Regions from separate parts of the Bacillus sp. LQ01 genome, predicted to be linked through region 1. Evidence: riboswitches for the same ligand, from Rfam matches in the RefSeq annotation. Region 1 holds a riboswitch; the other holds the start of a gene.
What was found. A riboswitch is a leader RNA that binds a small molecule or an ion and turns the genes downstream of it on or off. The one in region 1 is predicted to bind cyclic di-AMP.

Region 1 (15,739 bases):
GTAACAGTTGGCTTGTATTATCAGCCAGATGTTGTTATGGCGAGAGCGAATGAGCAAATTCCAGTGAAATCAATTGGAGCTGTCGTACGTTCACCATTAAATCATGTTGTATCACTGAAATCAGCGGGCATTCAATCACCGAAAGATTTAGAAGGAAAAACAGTAGGATACTCTGGAACACCTTTAAGTGAGATGTATTTAAAAACGATGGTAAAAGAAGCTGGTGGTAATCCTGATACAGTGAAAGTAGTTGATGTTGGATTTGATTTAGTACCAGCATTAATTACGAAGAAAGTAGATGCGGTAACAGGGGCATACATTAACCATGAAGTACCTGTTATGCGTCATGAAGGCCATGAACCAGCGTACTTTAATCCAGCTGATTACGGAGTACCAAACTACCATGAGCTTGTGTTTGTAACAGGTGATAAAACGTTGAAAAAAGATAAAGAAGCGTTGCAAGCTTTCTTACGTGGTACGAAAAAGGGCTATGATTTCATGAAGAAAAACCCAGATGAAGCATTGAATATTTTATTAAATCATCAAGAAAAAGAAAACTTCCCACTTGTGCCAGAAGTTGAAAAGGAAAGTATGAAAATTTTATTAGAGAAGATGGAAACGAAAGATGAGCCATTCTTATCAGATTCAAAAGAATCTTGGGAGAAACAAAATAAGTGGCTGAAGAACAAAGGAATGACGAAAGAAACCGTCCCAGCCGATGAACTATTCGAAAATATTTTAAAGTAGACGAATGAATATGAAAAATGAGCTCCACGTAATCTCAAATGGCCATATGCCATTCGAAGAGTTAGTGAATGTAGCGATGCAAATTGAGAGTGAGATTGATTATTTGCATATTCGTGAGCGTGAGAAGAGTACGAAGGAATTATATGAAGGTGTGGAAAGTCTATTAATGGAGGGCTTTCCGGCTTCTAAAATTGTCATAAACGATCGAATTGATATTGCAATTTTATTAAATATACCTCGTGTTCAACTAGGATATCGAAGTACAGATGTAAAGTCAGTGAAAGAAAAGTTTTCGTATTTGCATGTCGGTTATTCTGTGCATTCGCTAGATGAAGCAATAGTAGCTTTTAAAAATGGAGCGGATTCACTCGTTTATGGCCATGTATTTCCGACAGATTGTAAAAAAGGTGTGCCAGCGAGAGGGCTTGAAGAAATTTCAGACATTGCAAGGTGTTTATCTATACCGATTACAGCAATTGGAGGAATTACCCCAGAAAACACAGTGGATGTTCTTACTAACGGTGTAAGTGGTATAGCAGTTATGTCTGGAATTGTAAGTAGTAGTAACCCGTATAGCAAAGCGAAATCTTATAAGGAATCAATAAGAAAGTGGGCGGAAAAACATGTGTGAGAAGTATGATGTAGCGATTATTGGTGGTGGTGTAATTGGCAGTTCAGTTGCACATTTTCTAGCAGAAAGAGGACATAAAGTAGCGATTGTGGAGAAGCGAAGTATTGCATCGGAAGCTTCCAAAGCAGCTGCTGGTTTACTTGGTGTTCAGGCAGAATGGGATGCGTATGATCCGCTATTTGAACTTGCTAGAGAAAGCCGAGCTATATTTCCACAACTTGCAGCAGTTTTACGTGAAAAGACGGGTGTTGATATTGGATATGAAGAAAAAGGAATTTATCGTATTGCTCAAAATGAAGATGAGAAGGAAAGAATTCTTCACATTATGGATTGGCAGCAGAAAACAGGTGAAGATTCTTATTTTCTAACGGGAGACCATGTGCGGGAAAAAGAGCCATATCTATCTGAATCTATTATAGGAGCAGTATATTATCCGAAAGACGGTCATGTTATTGCACCAGAGCTTACGAAAGCATTCGCACATTCTGCGGCAATTTCCGGTGCTGATATATATGAACAGACAGAAGTATTTGATATCCGTATTGAAAATAATAAAGTGACTGGAGTTATTACAAGTGAAGGTATTGTCACATGTGAGAAAGTCGTTATTGCAGGAGGTTCATGGAGCACGAAGTTACTCAGTTATTTTCACCGCGATTGGGGTACATATCCAGTTAAAGGAGAAGTGGTTGCGGTAAGAAGTAGAAAACAACTTTTAAAAGCACCTATTTTTCAAGAAAGATTTTACATTACTCCAAAGCGCGGTGGACGTTACGTAATTGGGGCAACAATGAAGCCACATACGTTCAATAAAACTGTGCAGCCAGAAAGTATAACTTCTATATTAGAGCGTGCTTATACAATATTGCCAGCTTTAAAAGAAGCAGAATGGGAAAGCACATGGGCAGGATTAAGACCACAATCGAATCATGAAGCTCCTTATATGGGAGAGCATGAAGAAATAAAAGGTTTATATGCTTGCACGGGCCATTATCGAAATGGTATTTTATTAAGTCCTGTTTCTGGCCAATATATGGCTGATTTAATAGAAGGAAAGCAAGAGAATCATTTGCTAGATTCATTGCTTTCTAGAAGAGTTTAGAAAGGGGATGGAAGTTTGAACTTAAAAATTAATGGTAACCAAATTGAAGTGCCATCGAGTGTAAAAACAGTAGCTGAGCTACTTACACATTTAGAGCTAGATAACAGAATTGTTGTAGTAGAGCGTAATAAAGATATTTTACAAAAAGATGATCATACAGATACATCTGTTTTTGATGGAGACCAAATTGAGATTGTAACTTTCGTAGGAGGCGGTTGATTATGTTAAACATTGGACCATTTTCATTTCATTCTAGACTTTTATTAGGAACAGGTAAATTCCCTGATTTTGACGTGCAGCAAAAGGCAATTGACGTTTCTGAAGCTGAAATTTTAACGTTTGCAGTACGTCGTATGGATATCTTTGATGCAAAGCAACCTAATTTATTAGAGAAACTTGATGTGAAAAAATATACGTTATTACCAAATACAGCAGGGGCAAAAAACGCTGAAGAGGCTGTTCGTATTGCAAAATTAGCAAAAGCCTCTGGGCTTTGTGACATGATAAAGGTAGAAGTTATTGGTGATGATAGAACGTTATTACCTGATCCGGTAGAAACGTTAAAGGCATCTGAAATGTTACTAGAAGAAGGATTTATCGTACTTCCGTATACATCTGATGATGTTGTATTAGCACGTAAATTACAAGAGCTTGGCGTGCATGCGATTATGCCAGGAGCATCTCCAATCGGATCAGGACTTGGTATTGTAAATCCATTAAATTTGAGCTTCATTATTGAACAAGCGACAGTACCAGTTATCGTTGATGCCGGTATTGGTAGTCCAGCTGATGCAGCATTTGCAATGGAATTAGGAGCAGATGGCGTGTTATTAAATACAGCTGTATCAGGAGCAAAAGATCCTATTAAAATGGCAAAAGCAATGAAATTAAGTATTGAAGCAGGCCGTTTAGGATTTGAAGCAGGTCGTATTGCACGTAAGCGTTGTGCAACTGCAAGTAGTCCTTTAGAAGGAATGAGCGTAGTTGAATAATCGATATTCTCGCCAAGAACTATTTTCTCCAATTGGAGAAGAAGGACAGCAAAAGATAAGAGAAAAGCATGTGCTTATTATCGGTGCAGGTGCATTAGGTAGTGCAAATGCAGAGATGTTTGTAAGAGCAGGTGTTGGCAAGATAACAATTGTTGACCGTGATTATGTAGATTGGAGTAATTTACAAAGACAACAATTGTATGCAGAGAGCGACGTAAAGAATAATCTTCCAAAAGCTATAGCGGCTAAAAAACGTTTAGAAGAGATTAATAGCGATGTAACAATAGAAGCTCTCGTTCAAGATGTAACAGCTGAAGAGCTAGAAGAACTTGTTATAAATGTTGATGTAATTATTGATGCGACTGATAATTTCGAAACGCGCTTTATTGTAAATGATATAGCACAAAAATATTCTATTCCATGGATTTACGGTGCATGTGTAGGTAGTTACGGTCTTTCTTACACAATCCTTCCTAGTAAAACACCATGTTTATCATGTTTATTACAGTCGATTCCGCTTGGCGGGGCAACATGTGATACAGCGGGTATTATATCACCTGCTGTATCTCTTGTCGTTTCTCATCAAGTAACAGAAGCTCTTAAACTGTTAGTAGAAGATTACGAATCACTTCGAGATGGGCTTGTATCGTTTGATATGTGGAAGAATGAGTATTCATGTATGAATGTGCAAAAGCTTCGCCAGCATAATTGTCCTTCATGCGGAGAGAATGCATTATATCCGTATTTAAATAAAGAGAACACATCAAAAACAGCAGTTTTATGCGGGCGAAATACAGTTCAAATTAGACCACCTCATAAAGATAAAATAAATTTTGAACAATATAAAGAGTTGTTGGAAGGTCGTGTGAATGATTTAAATATAAATCCATATTTACTATCATTTTCTATTGAAGACAAGAGGTTAGTCGCCTTTAAAGATGGCCGTGTGCTCGTACATGGAACGAAAGATATAAGCGAAGCAAAAACGATTTATCATCGCTATTTTGGATAGAAAAGGATGAGTGGGATGAAAGTGAATAAAGCTTTAACAATTGCAGGGTCTGATAGCGGCGGCGGTGCTGGAATTCAGGCAGATTTAAAAACATTCCAAGAGCTTGGTGTATACGGAATGACGGCTATTACGGCGATTACTGCTCAAAACACGCTTGGCGTTCAAGGGGTATATCCTGTTCCGTTAGAAGGTATTACAGAACAGCTGAATTCAATTGGTACGGATTTAACACCAGATGCAGTGAAACTAGGAATGTTATTTAGTAGTGAAATAATTCAAATTGTTGCAGAACAAATTAAAAAGTTTGGCTGGAATAATATTGTGCTAGATCCCGTTATGATTGCAAAAGGCGGTGCATCATTATTACAGCAAGAAGCAGTTCAAGCATTAAAAGAATATTTATTACCAGTAGCAACTGTTATAACACCGAATGTCCCAGAAGCAGAAGTGTTAACTGGGATGGAGATTCATAATGTTGAAGATAGTAAGGAAGCTGCAAAAGTATTGCATGAATTAGGTGCTAAATATGTGCTTATGAAGGGCGGACATGCAGAATATCAAGGGAATGAAGTAATTGATTTCCTCTTTGATGGAGAAAAATTTATTGAGTTTAGAAGCGAGCGAATTCCTTCAAAGCAAACGCATGGAAGTGGGTGTACATTTGCTTCAGCGGTTACAGCAGGACTTGCGAAAGGATACTCAATTGAAGATGCTGTTCAAGAAGCAAAACGATTTATTAGTATAGCAATTGAAGAGCCATTGAATATTGGTAGTGGCCATGGGCCGACGAATCATTTTGCATATAAAGTGAATAGAATGCGTGCATAGGTAAGTGAAAAGCCAGTTTTATAACTGGCTTTTTTTCTGTTTACTTTTTCAAAATACAGGAGTAATATATCAGCCAGAATACATTTTTTTGTAAACGCTGAGTCCAATTATATGGAGCGGAGGAACCAATTAGTGCGTAGGCACTAGGGGTGAATCTTTCAAGTTTGAAAGTAGGGCTACTCTCAAAGTCCGAATCCGACAGCTAACTTCGTAAGCGTCTTGAGAGAGGACGGTGCCATGATGGATACATCACTTCATCGATCTGATTAGTATAGGGGAATATCAATCTATGTTTGATTTCTTTTATACTAAGGAGGATGAGGTACATGGAACTAACACTTATTTGTGTTGGAGAAGAAAGTAAGGTAGATAGTTTAAGAGATCTAGTATCATTTCAACATGAGTTAATTATTTTTACAGCAAATGAAGAGATAGCGGCTGAAGTTAGGAATTGTGGGTTTGATTGGACTTATAGCTGCAGTAAGGAGCAGGACTTTACTAGTATTTGTGAGTGTATTAAGAAGGTGATTTTACTAGGGGATGAGCTTCCAATCGTTAGTTTTTTCACAGAACACATTCGCTTTTCTTTTCAAGCACCTATTACTGTTGTTACAAGGAATAAACGATATCCAGCGAGGCTCTATGAAACAATTGGAGCTAAGTTTGTCGTGTTTACAAATTGTGATAATATTTCTTTTTTATTTTTTGAATAGGGCGGGGGAAGAAATGATGAAGGTACTATTACTTGGAGATATAGCAAATCGTTGGGCAGTATCGGTAGAGCGAGTTCAAGAATTGGTTCAGATCGATCCCCTTTTTCCAGGGCCGTATATTATATTACCATCAAAAGATGCTTTGTATTTAGAGGTGGATATTACCGAGTATGAGCAGCTACATGCAGAATTGACACAAGTTTATATTCGCGGGAGAAATTTACGTGCATTTTTACGAGGAGAATAAAGGTTGAATAAAAAGAGCGAATGCTGAGTGCAACAAGCTATGCACTTCATCTCATTCGCTCTTTTTATTTCATATTTAAAAGGTCATTTTTAAGAAAAGAGAAGAGAAATAAAGAAAATAGATGAAATAATAGTAATAATCTTCAATGTAAGCGTTTAAATGAATGTAAATATTATTATTTTCAGTAATTTACCCCTTTACAAGTGAAATATAGAGGAGTATATTTACTCTCATAAATCATTCATAAAATTTCCAAAAAAACCTAAAATCGCTGAGTTCCAGAAATGGAGCGGGGGAACCAATTTTGTGCATCGTCACTTGGGGTGAATCTTTCAGTTTTGAAAGTAGGGCTACTCTTTAGGCCCGAATCCGACAGCTAACCTCGTAAGCGTTTAGAGAGGAGGTTTACTTTTTGTTGTTCATTTTTTGAACACTGAGTAGAGCTCAGTGTTCTTTTTTAACATTTAAATGGTAAATTTTAACAAAAACAAAGCGAGGGATAGCTATGTTAGATGTTGTAATGGTCGGGATTTTTATTTTATTAGTTGCATCAATGGCAAGTCTTGCAAGTTGGTCAGATAAAGTTGTGAAAGAAGGAAAGCAATCATGATGATTGTCTTATCGGTTATTGTCGCAGCAATTACAGTGTATTTAGTGTATGCATTATTAAATCCAGAGAAGTTTTAATTAGGGGGAATCATTCATTATGATTTGGGTTGCAGTCATTATTACAATGCTCTTGTTTATTTTAGTAGCAAAGCCAACGGGGATTTATTTAGAAAAAGCTTTTCAAGGTAGCAAAAAGCTAGATAAAGTATTCGGGCCTTTTGAAAAAATTATTTTTAAAATTACGGGTGTAAAAGAATACAATCAAACGTGGAAACAGTACGCATTATCATTAGTTTTACTCAACGGATTTATGATTGTTATTGTATATTTCATTTTCAGATTACAAGGTGTATTGCCGCTAAATCCAGCGCATATTGAAGGAATGGAGCCTACGCTCGCTTTTAATACAGCAATTAGTTTTATGGCTGATACAAACTTACAGCATTATAGCGGTGAAAATGGCTTATCTTATTTATCACAATTAATCGGGATTACATTTTTAATGTTCGCAGCACCAGCAACAACATTAGCGCTCGTTATGGCATTTATAAGAGGGCTCGCTGGAAAAGAACTCGGTAACTTTTTCGTTGATTTTACGAGAGCGTTAACGAGAGTATTTCTTCCTATCGCTTTTATTACGGCGTTAATCTTTGTCGCTCTTGGTGTACCGCAAACGTTAGATGGGGCTGTTACAGCACATACGATTGAAGGTGCAAAGCAAAGTATATTACGCGGACCAGTTGCATCATTCGTGTCCATTAAGGAACTTGGAAATAACGGTGGTGGATTTTTCGGAGCAAACTCTACGCATCCTTTTGAAAATCCAGGACAAATGAGTAATATTTTGCAAATGATGCTTATGATGTTATTACCAACTGCACTTCCGTTTACGTACGGACGAATGGTAGGAAATAAAAAGCAAGGTCGTATCCTTTTCGTATCACTATTCATGATGTTTTTACTAGGATTTATCACAATTACGACATCTGAATTACATGGAAATCCAGTATTAAATGAAATGGGTATCCAGCATGTACAAGGAAGTGCAGAAGGAAAAGAAGTGAGGTTCGGAACAGTATTTTCTTCCCTTTATGCGACAGTAACGACTGCTGCGGAAACAGGTGCTGTTAATACGATGCATGATACGTTAACACCAATTGGTGGTTTAGTACCACTCGTAAATATGATGTTAAATACAGTATATGGCGGCGTTGGAGCAGGCTTTGTGAACATTATTATGTATGCAATTATCGCGGTGTTTATATCTGGGTTAATGGTTGGACGGACACCAGAGTTTTTAGGTAAAAAGATTGAAGGTAAGGAAATGAAATTAATCGCGGTCACGATTTTATTTCATCCATTGCTCATTTTAGGCTTTTCGGCATTAGCTCTTTCAACAAATTTAGGGACGGATGCTATTTCTCATTCCGGTTTCCACGGTTTAACGCAAGTTGTATATGAGTATACATCGTCAGCTGCGAATAACGGATCTGGATTTGAAGGATTAGGAGATAATACACCGTTTTGGAATATTACGACTGGTTTAGTTATGTTTTTAGGACGTTACTTCAGTTTAATTACGATGCTAGCTGTGGCAGCTTCGTTGAAAGAAAAAACGGTAGTGCCAGAAACAGTCGGAACGTTCCGTACAGATAATAGTTTATTTGGTGGCATCTTCATCGGAACAATTGTAATTGTTGGTGCATTAACATTCTTTCCGATGTTAGTACTCGGACCAATTGCAGAATTTCTTACATTGAAGTAATGGAGGGTAAATGATGAGACCGGTAGTAGTAAAAGAAAAACAATTAAATGAGTCACAAATACATGCTGTAGAAGATGAAGTTAGACAAGCGAAAACGATGGATCGTGATATCGTAACACATGCGATGAAGCAATCCATTGCGAAATTGAATCCGAAAGTCATGATAAAGAATCCGATTATGTTCGTTGTGGAAATTGGATTTATCATTACGTTCATTTTATCTTTTCTTCCAAGTAGTTCTAGTAGTATACCAGGTTGGTTTAATATAACAGTTTCTCTCATTCTATTATTTACAGTTTTATTTGCGAATTTTGCAGAAGCATTAGCAGAAGGTCGTGGTAAAGCGCAAGCCGATTCTTTAAAGCAGTCAAAGAAAGATGTGTTTGCAAATGTTGTAAAAGAAAATGGAGACATTGTCCAAGTTTCAGCAACTGATCTTACAAAAGGTGACGTTGTTATCGTAAAACAAGGGGAAATGATTCCGAATGATGGCGAAGTAATCAAAGGATTAGCATCTGTAGATGAATCTGCAATTACAGGGGAATCAGCTCCTGTTATAAAAGAAGCAGGCGGTGATTTTTGTTCCGTAACAGGTGGAACGATGGTCGTAAGTGATGAAATTACAATTGTCATTACGAGTAATCCTGGTGAATCATTTATAGACAAAATGATTTCTTTAGTAGAAGGAGCTGCTCGTCAAAAAACGCCGAATGAGATTGCTTTAAATACAGTATTAACGAGCTTAACTCTTATTTTCTTGATCGTCGTTGTGACGTTGCCGATTTTTACAAATTATTTAGGGTTTCAAATTGATACTGCTGTGCTAGTTGCATTATTAGTTTGTTTAATTCCAACGACAATTGGTGGGCTATTATCGGCAATTGGTATTGCTGGGATGGACCGTGTGACAAAGTTTAACGTGTTAGCGATGTCGGGGAAAGCAGTAGAAGCTGCTGGCGATATTAATACAATTATTTTAGATAAAACAGGTACAATTACTTTTGGGAACCGGATGGCTCATACATTATTGCCTGTAGGAAATGAAACGATTGAGCAAGTTGGAAAGTGGGCCGCTATTAGTTCTGTTTTAGATGAAACACCAGAAGGTCGATCTGTTATCGAGTATGTGCAGGGAAAATCTATATCATACAATAGAGAACTTGCAGAACAAGGTGAGTTTGTTCCGTTTAAAGCAGAAACGAGAATGAGTGGTGTTGATTTACAAGACGGAACGAAAGTGAGAAAAGGTGCTGTAGGTGCCGTTATTGAATGGGTTGAGTCACAAGGCGGAATAATTCCGAAAGATGTAAATCAAAAAGCAGACTTAATTTCAAAAGAGGGTGGAACACCACTTGTAGTTGCAGTAGATAATCGTATTTACGGTTTAATTTATTTAAAGGATACAGTAAAACCGGGTATGCGTGAGCGTTTTGAACAGTTACGCCAAATGGGGATTAAAACGGTTATGTGTACAGGTGATAATCCGTTAACGGCAGCAACGATTGCAAAAGAAGCTGGAGTAGATGAATTCGTTGCCGAGTGTAAACCGGAAGATAAAATTGCTGTTATTAAAGCAGAGCAAGATAAAGGGAAACTTGTAGCGATGACAGGTGATGGTACAAATGATGCTCCAGCATTAGCACAGGCGGACGTTGGATTAGCGATGAACAGTGGTACGACAGCAGCGAAAGAAGCGGCTAACATGATTGATCTAGACTCGAATCCAACGAAAATTATTGAGGTTGTAGGAATCGGTAAGCAATTGTTAATGACACGAGGTGCTTTAACGACGTTTAGTATTGCGAATGATATAGCGAAATATTTTGCAATCATTCCAGCAATGTTTACACTTGCGATTCCGCAAATGGAGGCATTGAACATTATGAAATTAACATCACCACTGTCAGCGATTTTATCAGCATTAATATTTAACGCTGTTATTATTCCATTACTCATTCCGTTAGCGATGAAAGGTATTGCATATAAACCGATGAGTTCTAATGCATTGCTTAGCCGAAACTTACTTATTTATGGGCTTGGCGGAGTTATCGTTCCGTTCATTGGAATTAAGGTAATTGATATGATTGTCGGCTTGTTCATATAAGGAAGAGGGGAAAAAGATGGAGAAGAAACAAAGTATGCTATCACCAATTATCCGTATTACTTTTACATTTCTAGTGTTGTGTGGACTTGTATACCCACTTATTGTTACTGGTATTGCACAAGCAGTGATGAAGGATAATGCGGATGGAAGTCTAATATATAATGATAAAAATGAAGTGATTGGTTCTAAATTAATTGGTCAAAACTTCACGGATCCACGTTATTTTCAAGGGCGTGTTTCTAGTATTGAATATAAGGCTGAAGCATCTGGTTCAAATAACTATGCACCATCTAATCCAGATTTAGCAAAGCGAGTAGAGAAAAGTATTGCGGACTGGAAGGAAAAAAATCCAGCTGTTCCAGTTACAGAAGTACCGATAGATTTAGTGACAAATTCAGGTTCAGGGCTTGATCCTGATATTAGTCCAAAGGCGGCCTCGGTGCAGGTGGATCGCATCTCGAAATTAACGAATATTCCGAAAGAAAAACTTAATCAATTGATTAAGGATCAAACGGAAGGCGCTGCACTCGACTTGTTTGGAGAAGATCGCGTGAACGTTTTAAAGTTAAATTTAGAATTACAGAAACTACTGAAATAGTAACAGTGCTACCTCAATCTAATGGATTGAGGTAGCGTTGTTTCGAAAGAAAGGTTGTGAATGTTTTGTATGCAGATGACTATAAACCGACTTTTCAAAGGCGAACACCAGAGGAATATTTAGAATATATTCGTCAGCAAAATCGGGGAAAGTTAAAGTTATATGTCGGAGCAGCTCCAGGCGTAGGAAAAAGTTATAAAATGCTCTTTGATGCAAGGGAAATGAAAAAAGATGGAATTGATATTGTAATTGGTTTAATTGAAACGCATGGAAGAAAAGAGACGGAAGAAGCAATTGCTGATTTAGAAAAAGTTCCTTTGAAAGAAATCCAGTATAAAGGAAAGGTATTTTATGAGCTTGATGTGGAAGGAATAAAAAAACGCGCGCCGCAAGTAGTCGTAGTGGATGAACTTGCGCATAGTAATGTTCCTGGTTCTAAACATAAGAAACGTTATATGGATGTGCAGGAATTGTTAGAGGCTGGTATATCGGTATTATCAGCTTTTAATATTCAACATTTAGAAAGTGTTCATGATATTGTAGCTCAAATTACGAATGTAAAAGTAAGAGAACGAATTCCAGATTTTATTTTACAAAAAGCAAATGAAATTCAGCTCGTTGATGCAACGCCTGAGGTATTAAGGAAGAGACTAATAGACGGAAAGATATATAAAGAAGAAAAAATTCAGCAAAGCTTACAAAACTTCTTTACACTTAATAATTTAGGAGCACTTAGGGAATTATCACTTCGAGAAGTTGCCGATGATATGGACGAGAAAATTAGCCAAACAGTAATAGAACCAATTGGCGTAAAAGAAAAAATTCTCGTTTGTGTACAATACAGTTCAACAGCGGAGAAATTAATAAGACGGGGATGGCGCATGGCTGATCGATTAAATGCTGAATTGTACGTATTAAACGTTGAGAGGGAAAATATAGATTCTATTTCAGCTGGAAAAAAGCAGACGATTGAAGAGTGGAAATCGTTAACCAATCAATTTGATGCGAGTTTTGTATTAGAAGAGGCGAAAGGGAGAAAACCAGCGGATGTTATTATTGAAGTCGCAAGAAGATTACAAGTGACGCAAATTTTACTTGGACAATCTGCAAGAACAAGGTGGGAAGAAATACGAAAAGGCTCTATTGTAAATGAAATTATGAGACAAACAAAGTATATTGATATTCATATTGTTGCGGATCAAAGAGGGTAAAATAGAGCCGACATTTTGGGGGCTCTATTTTAATTTTTGTACAGCATGAAAACTTAGCATTTTCATTGCATATAAGATTACAAGTAAAAACATAATTGCGCCTAGGAAGAAAATCCAAAAGTAATTTTGGTTAAATAAAAGAAATCCACCTATAAGTGGCCCTGTACCCATACCAAGATAGCGGATGAAGTTGTATATACCGATAGCTGTTGCACGTTCTTGTACGAATTCTTCTGTTAATAAAGTAGTGTGAGTTGGCATAGAAAGTCCCATACTAAAACCGTACAAAGATGTAACGATAATGATGAATGAGATATTGATGCTATATGTGAAAGAGAATAAAAAGACACATATAATATTGAAGAAACTCGTAATAAATAAAGTTGGCTTTGTTGTGAGGCGTTTTTGCAAAAACTTGTAGCAAAAACTTCCTAGCATGATAGAAAGAGACATTGGCACAAACATAAGACCAATTTCATTTGCAGCTAAATGAAATGAATTTGCTAAAATGCTCGGTAAAAAAACGAGAAAGCAAAAGTAAATACAAAATTGAATGAAGCCAATAAGAGTAATAGAAAATCCAGTTTTATTTTTTAAGATAAGAGAGTAATTCTTTTGTGCTTTAGAACGCTTAATTACATTTGGCTTTGTTTCTGGAAGTAGTGAAATGTTTATAATTAATAAGATAATGCCAAGTGTAAATAAAAAGAGAAATACAGATAAGTGACCATGTATACTGCCAAGATAACCACCTATGAGTGGAGCCATTGCAGGTGCGAGGGCAAGTAACATTTGGTATAGGCTCATCGCTTCTCCGCGTTCTTTTCCTTCAAATAAATCGCCGATAATCGTTGCTGAAACTACAGGTATAGCCGCTATTCCTATAGCTTGAACAGCTCTAAAAAAGAGAAATAAATAAATGTTTGCCGAAAAAGCACATCCGATTGAACCAATTGTACTAATGACTAAACTAGGAATAAGGACAGATTTTCTTCCTTTTGTATCAATTAAAGGTCCATATACGAGCTGCATAATTGCAAGAACGAATGTGAAAAGTGAAACTGTTACATTTACAAGATAAAGAGAAGTGTGAAAAGAATTTTGAATCATCGGTAAGATAGGTGTGTAAATATTTTGCGCGAAGGAACCGAATAAGGCACTAATACAGACAACATATAAAATAAGAGTTAGTTTAGATTTTTTCATCATGTTAACCTCCTTGTGATTTAGTTTCCTTGGAAACTAAATTTATTTTAACATGATTTTCTTACTTGTAAAGATGAAAAAATGGTTTTAAAATGGTATATAGTTAAATTGTTTCTTTGGAAACTTAGGAGGCGAACGGATTGAAGCATGCAACGAAGCAAATGGAAATACTTTCGGACATTCGTACACTTTTGCATAAAAAAGAAGAATATTTAAAACGACAAAATGAGAAGTTTCTTCGTGAGACAGGCGTAAGTAGTATGTCTTTATCTGAGTTACATGTAATCGAATGTATCGGAAAAAATGGTTTGATGAATGTAACGGCAATTACGACAGAAATGGGCATGACGAAGGGAGCAATCTCTAAAATTTGTACAAAGTTGTTTCAAAAGCAATTCGTTGAGAAGATGCAAATGTTAGATAATCAAAAAGAAATCTTCTTCAGCTTAACGGAGAGTGGGAATGAAATATATAAAGCTCATGAAAAATTGCATAAGCAAGCTGAAGAAAAGTGGTTGTTACTTTTAGATGGATATACGAAAGAAGAGCAAGACTTTATTCAAAGGTTTATAAAGGATGTCTCCGATCATTTGGAAATATAATTGGAAGAAAAAACTCCTTTTTCTCAAGTCTTTTAAATATAATTTCTGAAAGAACTCATATATAATAGAAAAAGATACTTAACATGGTGAATAATTAAAGAGTCAATATATATAGAGGAGAGAGTAACATGCTTGAAAATACGGGGTTAGTATTAGAAGGCGGCGGTATGCGTGGTGTGTACACGGGCGGGATATTAGAATACTTTATGGAACAAGATTTATATTTTCCATATGTAATCGGTGTATCAGCTGGTGCTTGTCATGCAGCGTCGTATCTTTCCAGACAAAGAAATAGAAATAAAACGGTCAATATTGATTATGCATCACATCCGAAATATTTATCGTATAAAAACTTATGGAGAAAACGTCAGCTATTTGATATGGATTTCATTTTTCATGAAATTCCAGAAAAGTATGTGCCGTTTGATTTTGAAACATACTTTAATAGCCCGGAACGTTTCCTTGTAGGAACGACGGATTGTGAAACAGGGCAATCTGTTTATTTTGAAAAAGAAGGAACGAATGATGATGCGCTAAATTTATTACAAGCGTCTAGTTCATTGCCTTTCATTGCACCGGTAGTAAATTACCGCGGTAAACAACTGTTAGATGGCGGGATTTCTGATCCAATTCCAGTTCGTAAAGCGCAAGAGGATGGATTTAAAAAATCAGTCGTTATTTTAACGAGAAATCATGGCTACGCGAAGAAAAAATCAAGGTTTGGATGGGTTGCAGCGAAAGCTTATAAAAAATATCCGAACCTTGTTAACACGATGCTGAATCGTTATGAAGTGTATAATGAAACACTTCACTACATTGAAAAAGAAGAACAAGCTGGGAATTTATTTGTTATTCGTCCAGAAGTGCCGCTTCAAGTAGATCGTATGGAAAAAGATACAGCAAAACTACAAAATTTATACGAGCAAGGCTATGAAGACGCAAAGAGACAATTTGCAGATTTAAAGGCGTTCTTGCAAAAATAAGTATTAGGCTGCGGAGATGGAGTTCTCTGCAGCCTTTTTTTGTATTGCTTGCTTATCCGTTACTTTTTAAAAATGTATGAATGTTTAAGTGTTTAAAGAGTTTGTAAAACATCGGGGTTTCTTGTTGAGGAGAATTTATTTGAAGGATATTATGATGATGTAGCGCTACTAAACTATTAAATTTATGAGGTGATTGTTAATGAAAGGAAAAGTTTTTTCAATTACGACTTTAGTATTATTAGCAACATCAATCTCAACAAGTGCATTCTATCCAACTCTAAGCGGTCACAAAAGCGGTAACCTACTATCTTACAGAGCTCAAACTACTACGAATCAAAATGCATCTCGTTGTTCAGTAGCAATTTCTTTTATTAAATCAAATGGAAATA
Region 2 (15,739 bases), 1.0 Mb from region 1:
TATGTGTTTAGTATGAATAATATTGTATAAATTTTCTATTTCATCGAAATTCCCACATTCACACAGTGAATATATTACATAAAAATATTATTCATTTTAAACTAAACAACATACGTAAATATGAAATTTCATTTTGTTTTCATATAAGTTTTGTACTGTAAGGTCATTTAAACACAGCTGTTTATATATCGTAAAGAAGTATTTTCATTCCCTTTATTTTCAAGCTTTCATGTCCTTATTTCAAAATATAATCCGATTCACTTTATCGATTGAAATATCTACATATCACAACAGAAAACACTACTTTCAAATAACCAATGAAGTTATATTAGTATAATTTTTAACCCCATATGCAATTATGCATAGCATATACACAAAAAGGATAGCTTCATTTTCGCGAAGCTATCCTTAAAAAATTTTCTTATTTTTTCAAATGATATGGAACTGTCGTAATAACAACATTTCTTTTATAAAGTAAATACGCACGTATAAGTAAACTGGATTGATTATGAAGAATGTTATGCCAACCTTTTTTCGGAATGAACTGTGGTATAACGACCGTAACACGGTAATTCGATTCACTTGCCTTATATTGCACTGTATCGATAAACTTCGTTAGCGGCTGAATAATACTTCTATAATGAGAATGTAATGTAACAAGCCTTACTTCAGGTTGCCACTTCTTCCATTTCTCCTCAAATTTCTTTTCCTCTTCTCTGTCAAAAGCAACATATACTGCGATAACTTGATCTGCCGAAAGCGATTTCGCATAGTTCAATGAATTTTCTACTACATGCGTCATACCTGCTACAGGAACGACAATTACATTCCCCTCAATTGGAATAAGAGGCTCGCAAGTTTTTAAACTTAATTGATCACCCACTGCATCATAATGCTTCTTAATTCGATGGAATAAGAAGATAATAACTGGTAAGAAAATAAGAATCGACCAAACTTGTGCAAATTTAGTTAAAAAGAACATGCTCATTACGATAAAACTAATAACTGCACCAATTAAATTAACCGTTAATCTTAAAGCCCATCCTTCAGGCTTTTCGCGAAGCCATTTTAATACCATCCCTGTTTGAGAAAGTGTAAATGGAATAAATACACCTACTGCATATAGTGGAATTAAATGTTCTGTTTGCCCTTGGAAAGCTACAATTAAAATAATCGAAGCAACTCCAAGTATAATAATACCGTTTGAGTAACCTAGGCGGTCTCCTCTAATCGTAAACATTCTCGGTATGAATTTATCTTTTGCAAGGTTAACCGCTAATAAAGGAAATGCAGAATAACCTGTATTAGCAGCAAGAATTAATATTAAAGCTGTTGTACCTTGTATGAAATAGTACATGAAATTACGTCCAAATGTTTGTTCAGCAATTTGAGAAACAACTGTTACTTCTTTACTCGGAGTCACTCCGTAATAATAAGCTAAAAATACAATTCCTGAAAATAACACAGCAAGTAATGCACCCATTGCAAGCAATGTTTTTGCAGCATTGTTTGGCGCAGGATCTTTAAAGTTCGGAATTGCATTTGAAATTGCTTCAACACCTGTTAAAGCAGAACTACCTGATGCAAATGCTCTTAGTAATAAAAATAAACTAATCCCTGCAACTGGTGTACCAATTGGCGCATGTAAAGTGGGTGAAACATGACCAGTTAAAATATTATATATGCCCACACCAATTAATATAAATAGTGCTAAAACGAATAAATAAACAGGATATGCTAAAACGGAAGCTGATTCCGTTACTCCCCTTAAATTTAATATCGTAATTAATATAACAAATATAACCGCAATAATTACGTTGTGTGCATGTAAGCTAGGAAACGCAGACGTAATTGCATCTGTACCAGCGGACACACTTACCGCAACAGTTAAAATATAGTCAACTAATAAAGATCCTCCAGCAATTAAGCCTGGATTCATCCCTAAATTTTCTTTTGATACAACATACGCTCCCCCGCCATGCGGATAAGCAAAAATAATTTGACGATAAGATAAAATAAGGGCTGTCAATAATACTAATACCCCAACAGCGATCGGAATGGAATACCAATAAGCGATCGCTCCAACACCTGCTAAAGCAATTAAAATTTGCTCTGGACCGTAAGCAACTGATGACAATGCGTCAGAAGATAAAATAGCTAAAGCTTTCGTTTTATTAAGCTTTTGTTCTCCAAGCTCCGTTGATTTTAACGGTCTTCCAATTAAAAATCTTTTAATAGATGAAACCAATGCTGTCCACTCTCCAATAATTTTGTACGAACTTTTCTGCTTGTTGCAGCCAGTAAACTATTTACTCAGAAAACAAAAAATGTCTACAAGCCATAGCGAAATAGACTTGTAGACATTATTTTTTTTGTCGCACAAGCTCCACCTTCCTTCTCAATATAACGCTTACGAGGTTAGCTGTCGGATTCGGGCCTATGAGTAGCCCTACCTTTTTTAAGGATTCACCCCATCGGATTATGTACTAATCCGTAAAAACGGGTCCCCCGTACCATGCGGTTTCAGCGATTTAGAAAATTGAAACTGTGGATTATAATACTCCTTTATTTTCAAAAAGTAAACAAAAATTTTTAATAAGAAAAAAATTAAAATGATTGTGCATAATCCACTGAGAAATATACATAATGAATACTAAAAAATCCGCAAAGGAGACCCATATGTCTAAAGAAAAGAAGCCTATTTTTTCCGATTCATATTTAGATGCAGTAGCAAATGAAATTAATCAGTTATATGGTAAACGTGAACAGGAAATAAATTTGACAGATAGAACGAAAAGAAATAAATAATTTGTCATACAAAAAAATAAAAAAGATAGCAATACACTTATATATTGCTATCTTTTTTATTTTTTCATACATCTAATTCTATTACAGATCTGTTAAAGGTCATCTCTTCATACACCTTTAAATTTTGATATATAGTGCCTAATAATGGTGCCGCTATAGAAAATTGCTCTGCTACATCCAGTAAATATCCTTGCAAGTGCTTCCCTTCAATAAACGAACCCTTCTCCATATCACGTTGCATCGATGACTTCATATCATACGAAATTTTATCAATTGTTTTCATATGTTCCTGGGCAATATTAACCTTTATTGGAGCTCCTAATACTTTCATAATTTGTACAGATTCCTCAAATACATTACGGATAAAATCACGGCCGCCTTCACTTTCACGAATTGGTCCAATTGGTGCACGCATTAACGTTGTCACACCGGACATTACAGTAATAAATAAATATTTATGCCACATATCTTGCGTAATATTTTCACTTAAAACAAAACTAGATTTCGTACCTGCAAATGCTTTAGAAATATGCTTTACTCTCTCTGAATTTTGAGACTTAATTTCTCCAAACACAAGTCTGTTGGCAGCGCTAGTTTGTACAATTTCTCCTTGATCGTTTAACGTCGTCTCGATAAAGCATAAACCGCCAAGTACTTTTTCTTCGCCGAATTCTTTTTGTAATAGTGATAAATGAGCGATACCATTTAACAATGGAATGATTACAGTACCTTCGCCAACAAACGGCTTCAAATCTTGAATTGCCTCGTTTAAGTGATACGCTTTTGTTGAAAATAAAATGACATCAAATGGAGAAGTTCTCTCTTCCTTCGTTATTAATTTCGGTTGAAAGGAAAAATCCCCGTTAACACTTCGGATTACAAGTCCTCTTTCCTCTAATTGTTTTTTCCGTTTACTACGAACAAGAAATGTAACATCTTCTCCCTTTTCGACTAATCTGCCACCAAAAAATCCTCCGACTCCACCAGCGCCTAATACTAAAATCCGCATACAGCATCCCCCTTTTCAAAATACAATTTTATAACTTTTAGTATACATAACATTATACATGTCCTCTGCTAAATAAGCTGAATTTTCACTCTCAATCGAGTATAAAACAGTGGTTATTTTCAAATAAATTTGGGCATGTTGTTTCTATAGCATATATGGAAAGGAAACAATGTAGATGGAGGCAATACAAGCAATTGAGGAAAAAGATGTAGCAACAGCTATATTTCAATTTATATTCCCGTTTTCGTTTAAAGCTGGATATGAACAAAATATGTTCCCTTTCTTACAAAAAAACGATTTCCGTCCTTTTCGGCTCGATCATCTCTATGATGAAAATACATATTATGGGGAGTTTAAAGTTTCACATCAAAATATGGAAGCATACTATCTTTCATTTACAAATAAAATTCTCTTTCCTCACTCAGAGCATCAAAAGGGCTTGCAACGTTATTCAAAGGACCTTAACTTAACTGGACATTTAACAACAAACCTTATCTCAATCCCATTCAAGATACACTCTATTGATATAACACTTTGTCCTTATGAACTTGGCTTCTTAACAATTCGAACAGAAGTAAACACTGCTCCAAGCATGACTTTATCTGAAGCAATCGAATTCGCTGCTCGCTTCCGTGTACTTGAAACTAAAAATGATACAAATGAGACTATTTGTATTGAATGTAACGGAAAAAAGTATTCCCAAGTTGAAAAATTCATTTTTGGTTATTTATTTCATGGCGTAACTGATTTCTTTGAAAAGAAGAGATTACGAAGTTCATACTTTCAAACCTTCCCTTTCTTCGAAGACCAAAGAATGTACGTCCAAACTTTATTGTCACTAAAAGAAGGTATGGAACTTAATGAAGTGGATGTTTATCGTACTTCTAGTCTTTCCGGATTAACAAGTGATGGTAAGCCATATGTGAGTGCAAATAACCTTCCTTACATTCATGACTATTTAAAAAAACACGCTTACCAGAGATGGGCTCCAAATCGTTATTTCATAATGGAAGAACATATTTTTACATGTGTAACAAATGAAGGAGAACGCGAAATCGCTAAACTTGCTAGTCAAATGTACGGAGAATTTTATTACGCTTTATTATTAAACCTATTCCATAAAATTGTTTTATTAAAAATGGCAAACGCCTATGCTGAGCTAAACATTGAACAAGATACTAATGAAATAGAGAAATTAATTTATTCGATCAATTCGTTCACTGCTAATTATTTTTCTTTAGAATTAGTATCCCAATCACAAAGTGAAGATATTTTCTTTCGTTTAAGAAAACTTTTTAATATTGAGGTTCTATACTCGAACGCGAAACAAAATCTTGATAGTTTGTTTAAATATCAAGAAAATGTCGCCTCTAAAAAAGATAGCCTCTTATTATTAATTTTAACGCTCTACTCTGTAGTGGGCCAAATGTTAGGGTTTACTATGATTGACCTTTTAAGAAACACCGATTCAAACAAAATATCGTCACCTCTTGAATTTTTCGCTCTATTAATTGCGATTAGCGGCATTGTCATTTCACTTATTTTAGGAGCTCAAAGTTTATACCAATGGGGTTTACAGCATAAACGAAGAAAAGCTTGGGTAAAACAAACTGTACTTTCTGCCGTTAAAGAGAAAGAAGATAAAAATTAAAGAAGGTTATTTTCAAATTCTTGGCGCGCTGCAGTAAGTGAAATCTTTATCAGCGATTTTCCGATTATATCGGCACAACTCGAAATATATCAGCGATTTTTAAGATATATCAGCGCAACTCAAAATATATCAGCGATTTTCAAGATATATCGACTTACCGACAAAAACCGACAAATGACAGAACCGTATAATAAAAAAAGGGTGCTCCAAAATAAAACTTGGAGTACCCCTTTTTATTATACGAATTCAATTTATTTCCCTGCTTCGATTTGCTCTAATGCAGTAGCTACTTGCTCTTCCGTTAATTCATGTTGTATTACGTAGCGGTTACGTGGACTTACACGACATTCATGAGAACATGCACGTAAATATTTCGCTTCGTTTTCTTCAGAACATAAAATTTTCTTATTACATTCTGGATTTGAACAGTTTACATAGCGCTCACAAGGTTCACCTGTAAAGTGGTCTTTACCAACGATAACATGTTCTTTTTGGTTTACTGGTACAGCGATACGCTCATCGAACACGTAACATTGTCCATCCCAAAGCTCACCTTGTACTTCTGGGTCTTTTCCGTACGTTACAATTCCGCCGTGAAGCTGACTTACATCTTCATAGCCTTCACGAACTAACCAACCAGAAAACTTCTCACAACGAATTCCGCCTGTACAATAAGTTAAAATCTTTTTACCTTCAAGTACTTCTTTGTTTTCACGAATCCAATCTGGTAATTCACGGAAGGATTCGATATCAGGTTTAATCGCACCTTTGAAGTGACCTAAATCAAATTCATAATCATTTCGTGCATCAATGATAACTGTATCTTCTTGTTTCATTGCTTCATAAAAATCTTTTGGCTCTAAATACTTCCCAGTTATTTCGTGCGGGTTAATGTCATCTTCTAGACGAAGTGTAACTAACTCTGGACGAGGACGCACGTGCATTTTCTTGAATGCATGACCATCAGCTTCATCTATTTTAAATACGATACCGTCAAAACGTGGATCATTGTTCATTGCTTCCATGTATTTCTCTGTTTGTTCTACAGTTCCAGAACAAGTTCCGTTAATACCTTCTTTTGCTACAAGAATTCTTCCTTTTAATTCAAGTGAATTACAAAATGCTAAATGCTCTGCCGCGAATTCTTCTGGGTTTTCAATTGTTGTGTACATGTAATATAGTAATACTCTGTATGGTTTTGTAGTTGCCAATGTATTTCTACCACCTATCTAATTTTTTAAATCATGTATAAGTTAACGTTCATATCAAAACATATATAATAAGAAAATGAATCCCATTTTCTTTTCTTTATACTATTTTCTATCAGTTAACAAAAATAAAAAACAAGATTACACACCAAAACACTATGGTTATGTTGTAATCCCAATATATTATATATCATACAAATGCAATTCCATCAATTAATATGCTGTATTATCGGCTTTATGTTCACATAAATTTCAAAAACAGCCCTTTAATTCACTATGTTTCCCCACGTCATCACACCATAAACTCCCAATTCATTTTACGTTATCACACCATCCATTGCATAAAGGCATATAATTTGCATTAAGGAAACTTTCGTGTTCAAATGAAATTACCATATAATATATTTAAATGTATTGAAATAATGAGTAAGAATAAATACAATAATTTCATCAAGTTAACATTTTAAAGGGGAAAACTACTATGAATAAAGATATAACAAAAGATGAACATCTCCCTTCTGAAAGTACAACTGTACAATCAGCTCACTTAGCTTTAAGTGGAGAAACAAAAGGCTGGAAAAGACTGTTACCATTTTTAGGACCCGCTTTTATCGCGTCCGTTGCTTATATTGATCCTGGCAACTTTGCTACAAATATCGCAGCTGGTTCACAATATGGATATTTACTATTATGGGTTATACTCGCTTCTAACTTAATGGCTGTATTAATCCAAACTTTATCAGCTAAATTAGGAATTGCTACAGGAAACAATTTACCCGAAATAGCTCGTGAAAACTTTCCAAAGCCTGTGTCTATCGGCTTATGGATACAAGGTGAACTAGTTATTATGGCTACAGATTTAGCGGAATTTATTGGAGCTGCTTTGGGGCTTTACTTACTATTTGGAATCCCGATGCTACCTGCCGCTTTAATTACTGCAGCCGGATCATTTATTATTCTTGAGTTTCAACGTAGAGGATTTCGTCCACTAGAAGCTATTATTACAGGAATGATTTTCATTGTAGTAATTGCTTTTGGGATTCAAGTTTTTTATGCAAAACCAGAATTAAGTCCCCTTCTTTCAGGACTATTTATTCCAAAATTCCAAGGTGTAGACAGTATATTACTTGCAGCAGGGATTTTAGGTGCAACAGTTATGCCACATGCAATATACTTGCATTCTGCATTAACACAACGCCGCGTGGTCGGAACAACTGACGAACAAAAGAAAAAGATTTTTCGTTTCGAATTTATCGATATTATTATTGCAATGGTTATTGCTGGAGCAATTAATGCAAGTATGTTAATTGTTGCTGCTGCACTATTCTTTAAAAACGGCTTGCACGTTGAAGATTTAGATGTTGCTTACACTCAATTTACCAATTTAGTAGGTCCTGTATCGGCTGCATTATTTGGGATTGGACTTTTATCAGCAGGACTATCTAGCTCTTCTGTCGGTACAATGTCGGGTGATATTATTATGCAAGGTTTCATTCGCATGCATATTCCGTTATACTTACGCCGATTTATTACAATGATTCCACCATTAGTTATTATCGCTTTAGGTGTAAATCCAACTTACGCTCTAGTCATGAGCCAAGTCGTCTTATCATTCGGTATTGCATTTGCGCTAGTACCACTTATTATGTTTACAAGTAACAAAAAGATTATGGGTGCACTCGTTAACCACCGTATAACAACATTTATCGCTTGGATAATTGCAGCACTCGTTATCATTTTAAATATCTTCTTACTGTATCAAACATTTGTAGGATAATGAAAAAGGGTATTCCAATTTTAATTTGGAATACCCTTTTTTCATTATTTGTATTAATCCTATAAAGTCTTTTTAAAATAAATTTTATAATCTATTTCCAGCCAATAACTTCCTTACGCCTTGAATAATCTTTATTTTCAGATTAAATTATATAATAACAAATACATTCTATTTTCATGTGAAAAGGAGCGAAAATATGTTTCCTTTATTAAAAACTGAAAGACTCATTTTAAGAGAACTTACCGAAGAAGATGCACCGCGTATACTACAATGCTTTTCTAATACTAATGTACTGCGCTATTATGGCCAAAAACCGTTACAAGATATTGATCAAGTGAAGCAAATCATTCATAATTTTAAGTTGAGTTACAATGCAAGAAGCGGTATAAAATGGGGAATCGAATTAAAAGACACGAAAGAACTCATTGGTACCATTGGTTTTCACGATTGGTCTTCTGAGCATAAACGAGCCAATATAAGTTATGCCTTTTTGCCTGAACACTGGGGAAAAGGATATGCGACTGAAGCTGTTTCTGAGGTTATATCATACGGTTTCCATACGATTCATTTAAAGCGGATTGGAGCAATTGTATTTCTTGAAAATGAAGCTTCCAATAAAGTACTATTAAAATTAGGCTTTGAAAAAGAAGGCGTTCTAAAAAATTATATGTATCAAGATGATGTCCCATATGATACGAATTTTTACGCTTTATTAAAATCGGTTTAATAGAATTCATGTGTAAAAAACCTTACTTTTAAAAAGTAAGGTTTTTTGTATTTATTCATTAGCAATATAAGCATTCTTATAAGTATAAATACCACCAAATTGATGCTTTTCAATTCCTTTTACATAATCCTTTTGTACATATGCTGAGCCAATATGATAAAGCGGCGCTACCGCAGCATCTTCTAATAATACCTGCTCGGCTTCTCGCAACGCTTCCCATCGGTTTTCCGTATCTAGTACAAAATCCGTTTTCGCTTTCTTTATTAATTCATCGTAATGAACATTAGAATAATTCATTTTATTATTCGGATTCCCTGTCGTAAATAACTCTAAATAACTAATTGGGTCTTTATAGTCAGGTCCCCAATTTGCCATAGTTATATCGTAATCACCTGTTTGTTCTAACTGTAATTTTTGCTTAAATGGCTGTTGTTTAATTTGTATCGCGATTCCTTGCAAATTCTTTTCTAAATCACCTTTTATATATTCTGCCATCCGTTTTGCATTATCTTGTTCAAACGTTAAAAACTCGAGGTTTACTTGCTCTACTTCAAGCTCTTTTTTCGCTTCTTTCCAAATCTTTTGCGCATTTTGCAAATCATATGAAGAAAGATCTCCGTTTTCTTTTCTAAAATCTTTACCGGTCACTTCATTTACATGACCAACTGGTACAAGCCCGCTTGCAGGTTTTGCTCCGTTATTAATAAAGTGAGCAACAAAATCATCTTTATTTAACGCTAATGAAATAGATTGACGCACTTTTTTATTTGCTAACGCGGTATTTTTTTCATTAAAACGAAGCATGGCAATTCCAGGATCACTCGACATATGTAATTCCTTATTCCCTCTATACTTGTCTACAATTTGCGAATTAATAGGTACTCGATCCAAATCTCCGGCTTCATATAAATTTACAGCTGTCATTGTATCCTTTACGATATGAAAGTTTATTTCGTCTAATTTCACTTTCTTTCGATCCCAATATGCAGCATTCTTCTTTAATTGAAACTCTTGTTCATGCTTCCATTTTTCTAATACAAATGGCCCGTTATATATGAGATTACTAGGTTCCAATGCATAATTGTTTCCTTGTTCTTTCAAAAATGATTCATGCTGTGGTAAGTATATAGGTAGTGCTAACAACTGTAAAAAATACGGAACTGGCTGTTCCAGTTCAACTTCTAACGTATAATTATTTATTGCTTTAACCCCAAGTGCATCAAGAGGCATTGTTCCCTTATTAATCTCTTTCGCATTTTTCACATAAAAGAGCATGTATGCATATTGAGATGCCGTTTCAGGGTTAATTGCACGTTTCCATGCAAATATAAAATCATTTGCTGTTACATTATCTCCATTTGACCATTTTGCATCTTTACGCAAGTTAAATGTATATTTCTTACCATCTTCACTTCTTTTAAACGATTTTGCTACTGCTGGAGTAGGCTGATCTTGATCATTTAATACATATAACCCTTCAAATATGTTTTGCATAACGTGTGCTGATGTACCATCCATCGTTTTCGCAGTGTCCAGAGAAGGAATTTCTTCTGATACTGTTACATTTAACACTTGTTTTTTAACCTCTGTATCACTTTTATTCGCTTTATTATTACAAGCTGTTAATAATAAAGATGTAACAAGTGCCATTACCATTAAATGGCTCTTTTTTCGCTTCATGAGTTGTTCTCCTTAAGTATAAAATATTATAAAGCGTTATATATTATAGCAGAAATATGAACAGAAAGATGCGACATTCTTTTGAATATTTATTCGTTCAAGAAAAAAGCTATCCTTTTAAAAGGATAGCTTTTTCAACTGCCACATAATTAGTTATCTTTGCAAACCTCGTTTATAACGACTTGCTTCAAATATAATACGCTCTTCATCTAACGTTTTACATTCGCCATTCCAAACGACACGTTTTCCGTTAATAATTACATCGCTTATATCTTTTCCACTAGCAGCATATACAAGGTGTGATAACACTTCATCCGCTGGTTGTAAATGAGGCTTATTAGACGGATCAATTGTAATGAAATCAGCACATTTTCCAATCTCAAGTGATCCTGTTTGTTTCATCCCGATTACTTCAGCAGCTCCTTTTGTCGCAAGTGTAAGAGCTGTTTCAACTGGTAAAGCTGTTGCATCTTGGTGAATACCTTTTTGTAGTAAAGTCGCTATGCGCATTTCTTCAAACATATCTAAATTATTGTTAGATGCAACACTATCTGTTGCAATTCCTACTTTTATTCCTGCTTCTAGCATCGCTTTTACATTCGCTATACCAGAACCTAGTTTTAAATTACTATTCGGATTATGAGCTACTCGAACGTCATTTTCTGCTAAAAATGCACGCTCATCTTCATTTAATACTACACCGTGTGCAATAACTGTTGGGCGTTTAAACAATCCGCAGCTCGCTGCATATTCTACTGGACGTTTTCCATATTGTGCTTCAATATCACGTACTTCACGCTCTGTTTCAGAAAGATGGATATGAACCATCGTTTGATTCTCTACTGCAATCCGTGCGCACTCTTCTAACAATTCTGTACTACATGTATATGGACTATGTGGTGCAACCATCGTAGTTAACATGCCACTTTCGTTATAGTAACGCTTCACATATTTCTCAGCTTCTTCAATCGCTTTCTTTTCATCGTCTTTCGTTCCGAAGCTAAATAAAGTCCTTGAAACAGCAGCTCGCATCCCGCTCCTTGATACCGTTTCCATAATTGCGTCTTGATCTACTCCAATTGGATTAAACATGTCAGAGAATGATGTTGTACCACTTTTCACCATCTCAAGTAATCCTAATTCCGTACTAGCGACCGCAATTTGGGGAGTAAATTGACTTTCCAGTGGCCAAATTCTCGTCTCAAGCCACGGCTGTAATAACATATCATCGCCAATACCTCTTAGGAGACTCATTACAACGTGTGTATGTGTATTTACAAGCCCTGGTAAAATCCACTTTCCTTTCATGTCAATTACTTCATCTACTTCAAAATCATTAGCGAATTCTCCGCTCTTTACATCTATAATTTGATCATTTTCTACAATGATATATCCATTTTCTATCACTTCGTTTTGTTCATTCATCGTTACAATTGTAGCGTTTACATAAGTTGTTTTCAAAAGTATTTCCCCTTTCAACTCTATGAAGTTCCCTTTAATAAGTTACCACCATTATAGTAACTTATTAAAGATTAAGAGTCAAAAGATAATTTTAATTCTTTCGTTATTTTTCCCTTCAAAATGCTATATTGCTTTTCATTTGTATCTGCAAATGCTTCTTCCCGATTTGATTCCACACCCAAGTAATTCAGGTTTTCATTGAATTGAGACTCTGTAAAATCAAACCTCTGCCCATCTATAAAGTTATAAAAATGCCACACGCCCCCTATTTTTGTCTTTATAATTTTCCCTCCACATATATCTTGAACGACTAGAGCCGTTACACCACACTGTCCCTTTGCTGGATTTTCAATTGTCCACTTTGAACTTGTTTCAATCGACCACGATTTTATTAGTGCTTCATATATTCTTTTTCCCTTTACATCATCCATTCTAATCTTCCCCTACTATTAATAGTTTTACACATCATATTTCAAAAGAGGCAGTACACGACCCTTAAAGACAGTTGATGGTGTCTCTCCTATTAACTGTGCCCCCATTTTCAAGTAATATCCTTTTGCATTCGGATCACTATCAATTGTAAAACTTTTTAATCCTAGTTCATTGGCTTTTTCTATTACGTACTCCCAAAGTATTTTCCCGTAACCTTTTCCTTTGTAATCAGGATGAATGTACAAGAAATCGAGAGCTTTATCATTACGTAAAAATGAGAAAAAACCAATCTTCGCATTATCGTTTTCTAAAACATATACAAAATTATTTTTTATGTATTCTTCTGTAATTGTTAAATCTTCCTTACAAGCAAGTATGAATTCTTCACTATAATCCCACGTTGCTTTTGATTGTAGTGCGAATTCACTTAATTCATTTGCTTCACTTAATAACGCTTCTCTTATCTTCATGATTCTTTCTCCTCACCTTCGATATGTAAACTACTAAATTGATTCGGAAAGCACTTCAAAAAACCTTTTTTTTCATAAATTAGAGGTTATTTTTATAAATCTTTATTATAACCAGTACAATTTTTTTAAAGAAAAAGAACACCATCCCTAAAAGTTGGTGTTCTCTTTTTCTAAAATTTAATCTTCAAACTCACTCATTCGTTTTACTATTTCGTACGATACAAACCTATACAGTTTCTACTACCGCTTCAAGCATTGTTCCATTTTTAGCATAATTCGTATGCCAAGAAAAAGCTTTTTCTAAAATATGAGGAGTTTGTCCACCTCTTGTTTTTGCTTCTTCGTAATAAGCACGTAGTTGATCACGATACATTGGATGTGCGCAATTCTCAATAATAAGTTCCACTCTTTCTCTTGGCGCAAGTCCCCTTAAGTCGGCATACCCCTGTTCAGTAACAATAACATCTACATCATGTTCAGTATGGTCTACATGAGAAACGAAAGGAACAATACTTGAAATGTTACCACCTTTCGCAATCGATTTAGTAACAAAGATAGCTAGGCGTGCATTTCTTGCAAAATCACCAGACCCACCAATTCCATTCATCATTTTTGTACCTAAAACGTGAGTAGAGTTAACATTTCCGTATATATCTAATTCTAATGCAGTATTAATTGAGATTAATCCAAGGCGACGAATGATTTCAGGATGATTGGAAATCTCTTGCGGACGCATCATTAATTTGTCACGATATTTTTCAAAGTTAGAAAATACTTGTTGCATTTTCTCTTCAGAAAGCGTGATAGAACAACAAGAAGCAAAATTGACTTTTCCAGCATCCATCAGATCAAAAACTGCATCTTGTAAAACTTCAGAATACACTTCTAAATCTTCAAATTCTGAATCTAACATTCCATGCAATACTGCGTTAGCAACTGAACCAATTCCTGATTGTAACGGCGCTAAACGATTTGTTAATCGCCCTATTTTAACTTCTTCTCGAAGGAATTCTATTAAATGCTGTGCCATAATGACCGTTTCTTCATCCGGAGGAACAATTGTCGATGGCGAATCCAATTGATTCGTAAACACAATTCCCTTTACTTTTTCAGGATCAATTGGAATACCGATTGTTCCAATTCGGTCATCTGTTTTCACAAGCGGAATTGGAAGCCTCTCCCCTGGTTTACCTGGTTCATATAGATCATGTAGTCCCTCTAATTGCGTGGATTGAGCCATATTCATTTCAATAATAATAGACTTAGCATTTAAGGAAAACGCTAAGGAATTTCCAATTGAAGTGGTTGGAATAATCATTCCGTCCTCTGTAATCGCAACCGCTTCCAAAATAGCGAAATCTATATCCAGAACGTCAGCGCGGAGTAACTCTGCTGTATGAGATAAGTGTTGATCCACAAATAAAAAGTCTCCGTTATTAATTCCTTTTCGCATCGTCGCGTCAGCTTGGAAAGGTAATCTTTTCCCTAAAATTCCTGCCTCAGCAAATAATTTGTCTACATCCGAGCCTAAAGAAGCCCCAGTATAAACATTTACTTTAAAAGATTCATCATTCTTAACTCGGTTTACAAGCGCAAATGGGACTGCTTTTACATCACCTGCACGTGTAAACCCACTTAAGCCTAAAGTCATTCCACTTTGAATCCAGGAAGCTGCTTCTTCAGGTGTAACTACCCGATCTTTTAGACGTTGATCTCTGATTCTATCTAAATTATTCTCCATATGTAATCCCTCTCTCATTGAATATTCATAATTATTTTACACATTTACACTATCAAAATAGGGATTTTAGTATACAATGCCGAAAATTCAGACAGAACAGCAAATTTAGGTTCTAAAGCAGAAAAATTTAGAATCCTAGAAGCTTACGGAAATAACTAGCGTATGATTGACTAACTGGTACTCTCTCACCATTATCCATCGAAAGTACAAAAGTAGAATGGGTATCAGGATAAATCGCTTTAATATGATTAACATTTACAATAAATGAACGGTGACATCTAATAAATGAATCTTTAGGAAGCAAGTATTCGAATTCTTGCAGAGAGTATTTATGTGTTCCTGATAACTCTTCTGAATTCACGTACGTCTTTTTATCTTTAGCCTCTAAATACATAACCTTTGAAAAAGGAACCGGAATCCAGCCATCTGTTGTTTTTAAAGTAACGACTGACTTTCCATCCGTTAAAGCTGGATAAATTGCCGTTACGCACCCTTCAAGCTTTCCATTGTTTGAAAATGGTACAGCCATTCCATGATAAGGAATACCAAAAACATCCCGATTCATAAACTCAGATGTTTTTTGATTCATCACCATCGCTTTATGAGCAATCGTTCCTTCCTTTATAGAATCCCCAGCGCTAATCTTTAAATCAATTCGTTTACTTGGCCGATAGTAAATATATTCTTTCGTATTCGAAACAGCAATTGAAATTTCATCTGAAAATAATTCACCAACAACATCTAGTAATAAACCTAATGTTCTATCTTCCATTCT

Region 2: another riboswitch for cyclic di-AMP. It lies ahead of AC22L0_RS05480 (APC family permease); the one in region 1 lies ahead of AC22L0_RS00135 (hypothetical protein).

Annotation. Positions count from the first base shown of each region.
Region 1 is NZ_JBYEZL010000001.1:7,941-23,679, forward strand. It holds gene AC22L0_RS00100 (ABC transporter substrate-binding protein) at 1-747, shown strand, start outside; gene tenI (thiazole tautomerase TenI) at 758-1,378, shown strand; gene thiO (glycine oxidase ThiO) at 1,371-2,480, shown strand; gene thiS (sulfur carrier protein ThiS) at 2,496-2,699, shown strand; gene thiG (thiazole synthase) at 2,702-3,472, shown strand; gene thiF (thiazole biosynthesis adenylyltransferase ThiF) at 3,465-4,484, shown strand; gene thiD (bifunctional hydroxymethylpyrimidine kinase/phosphomethylpyrimidine kinase) at 4,500-5,312, shown strand; cyclic di-AMP (ydaO/yuaA leader) riboswitch at 5,398-5,545, shown strand; gene AC22L0_RS00135 (hypothetical protein) at 5,639-6,025, shown strand; gene AC22L0_RS00140 (hypothetical protein) at 6,039-6,272, shown strand; cyclic di-AMP (ydaO/yuaA leader) riboswitch at 6,532-6,677, shown strand; gene AC22L0_RS00145 (SipW-dependent-type signal peptide-containing protein) at 6,778-6,882, shown strand; gene kdpF (K(+)-transporting ATPase subunit F) at 6,882-6,959, shown strand; gene kdpA (potassium-transporting ATPase subunit KdpA) at 6,979-8,646, shown strand; gene kdpB (potassium-transporting ATPase subunit KdpB) at 8,660-10,750, shown strand; gene kdpC (K(+)-transporting ATPase subunit C) at 10,767-11,348, shown strand; gene kdpDN (KdpD-like non-kinase potassium sensor) at 11,405-12,559, shown strand; gene AC22L0_RS00175 (MFS transporter) at 12,584-13,765, opposite strand; gene AC22L0_RS00180 (MarR family transcriptional regulator) at 13,906-14,367, shown strand; gene AC22L0_RS00185 (patatin-like phospholipase family protein) at 14,496-15,350, shown strand; gene AC22L0_RS00190 (hypothetical protein) at 15,550-15,739, shown strand, end outside.
Region 2 is NZ_JBYEZL010000001.1:1,009,814-1,025,552, reverse strand. It holds gene AC22L0_RS05480 (APC family permease) at 422-2,248, opposite strand; cyclic di-AMP (ydaO/yuaA leader) riboswitch at 2,393-2,539, opposite strand; gene AC22L0_RS05475 (hypothetical protein) at 2,680-2,808, shown strand; gene panE (2-dehydropantoate 2-reductase) at 2,873-3,817, opposite strand; gene AC22L0_RS05465 (hypothetical protein) at 3,993-5,468, shown strand; gene trhO (oxygen-dependent tRNA uridine(34) hydroxylase TrhO) at 5,720-6,679, opposite strand; gene AC22L0_RS05455 (Nramp family divalent metal transporter) at 7,158-8,453, shown strand; gene AC22L0_RS05450 (GNAT family N-acetyltransferase) at 8,650-9,180, shown strand; gene AC22L0_RS05445 (peptide ABC transporter substrate-binding protein) at 9,232-10,860, opposite strand; gene AC22L0_RS05440 (bifunctional S-methyl-5'-thioadenosine deaminase/S-adenosylhomocysteine deaminase) at 11,014-12,339, opposite strand; gene AC22L0_RS05435 (YunG family protein) at 12,393-12,752, opposite strand; gene AC22L0_RS05430 (GNAT family N-acetyltransferase) at 12,780-13,223, opposite strand; gene scpC (succinyl-CoA:acetate CoA-transferase ScpC) at 13,450-14,964, opposite strand; gene AC22L0_RS05420 (LytTR family DNA-binding domain-containing protein) at 15,092-15,736, opposite strand.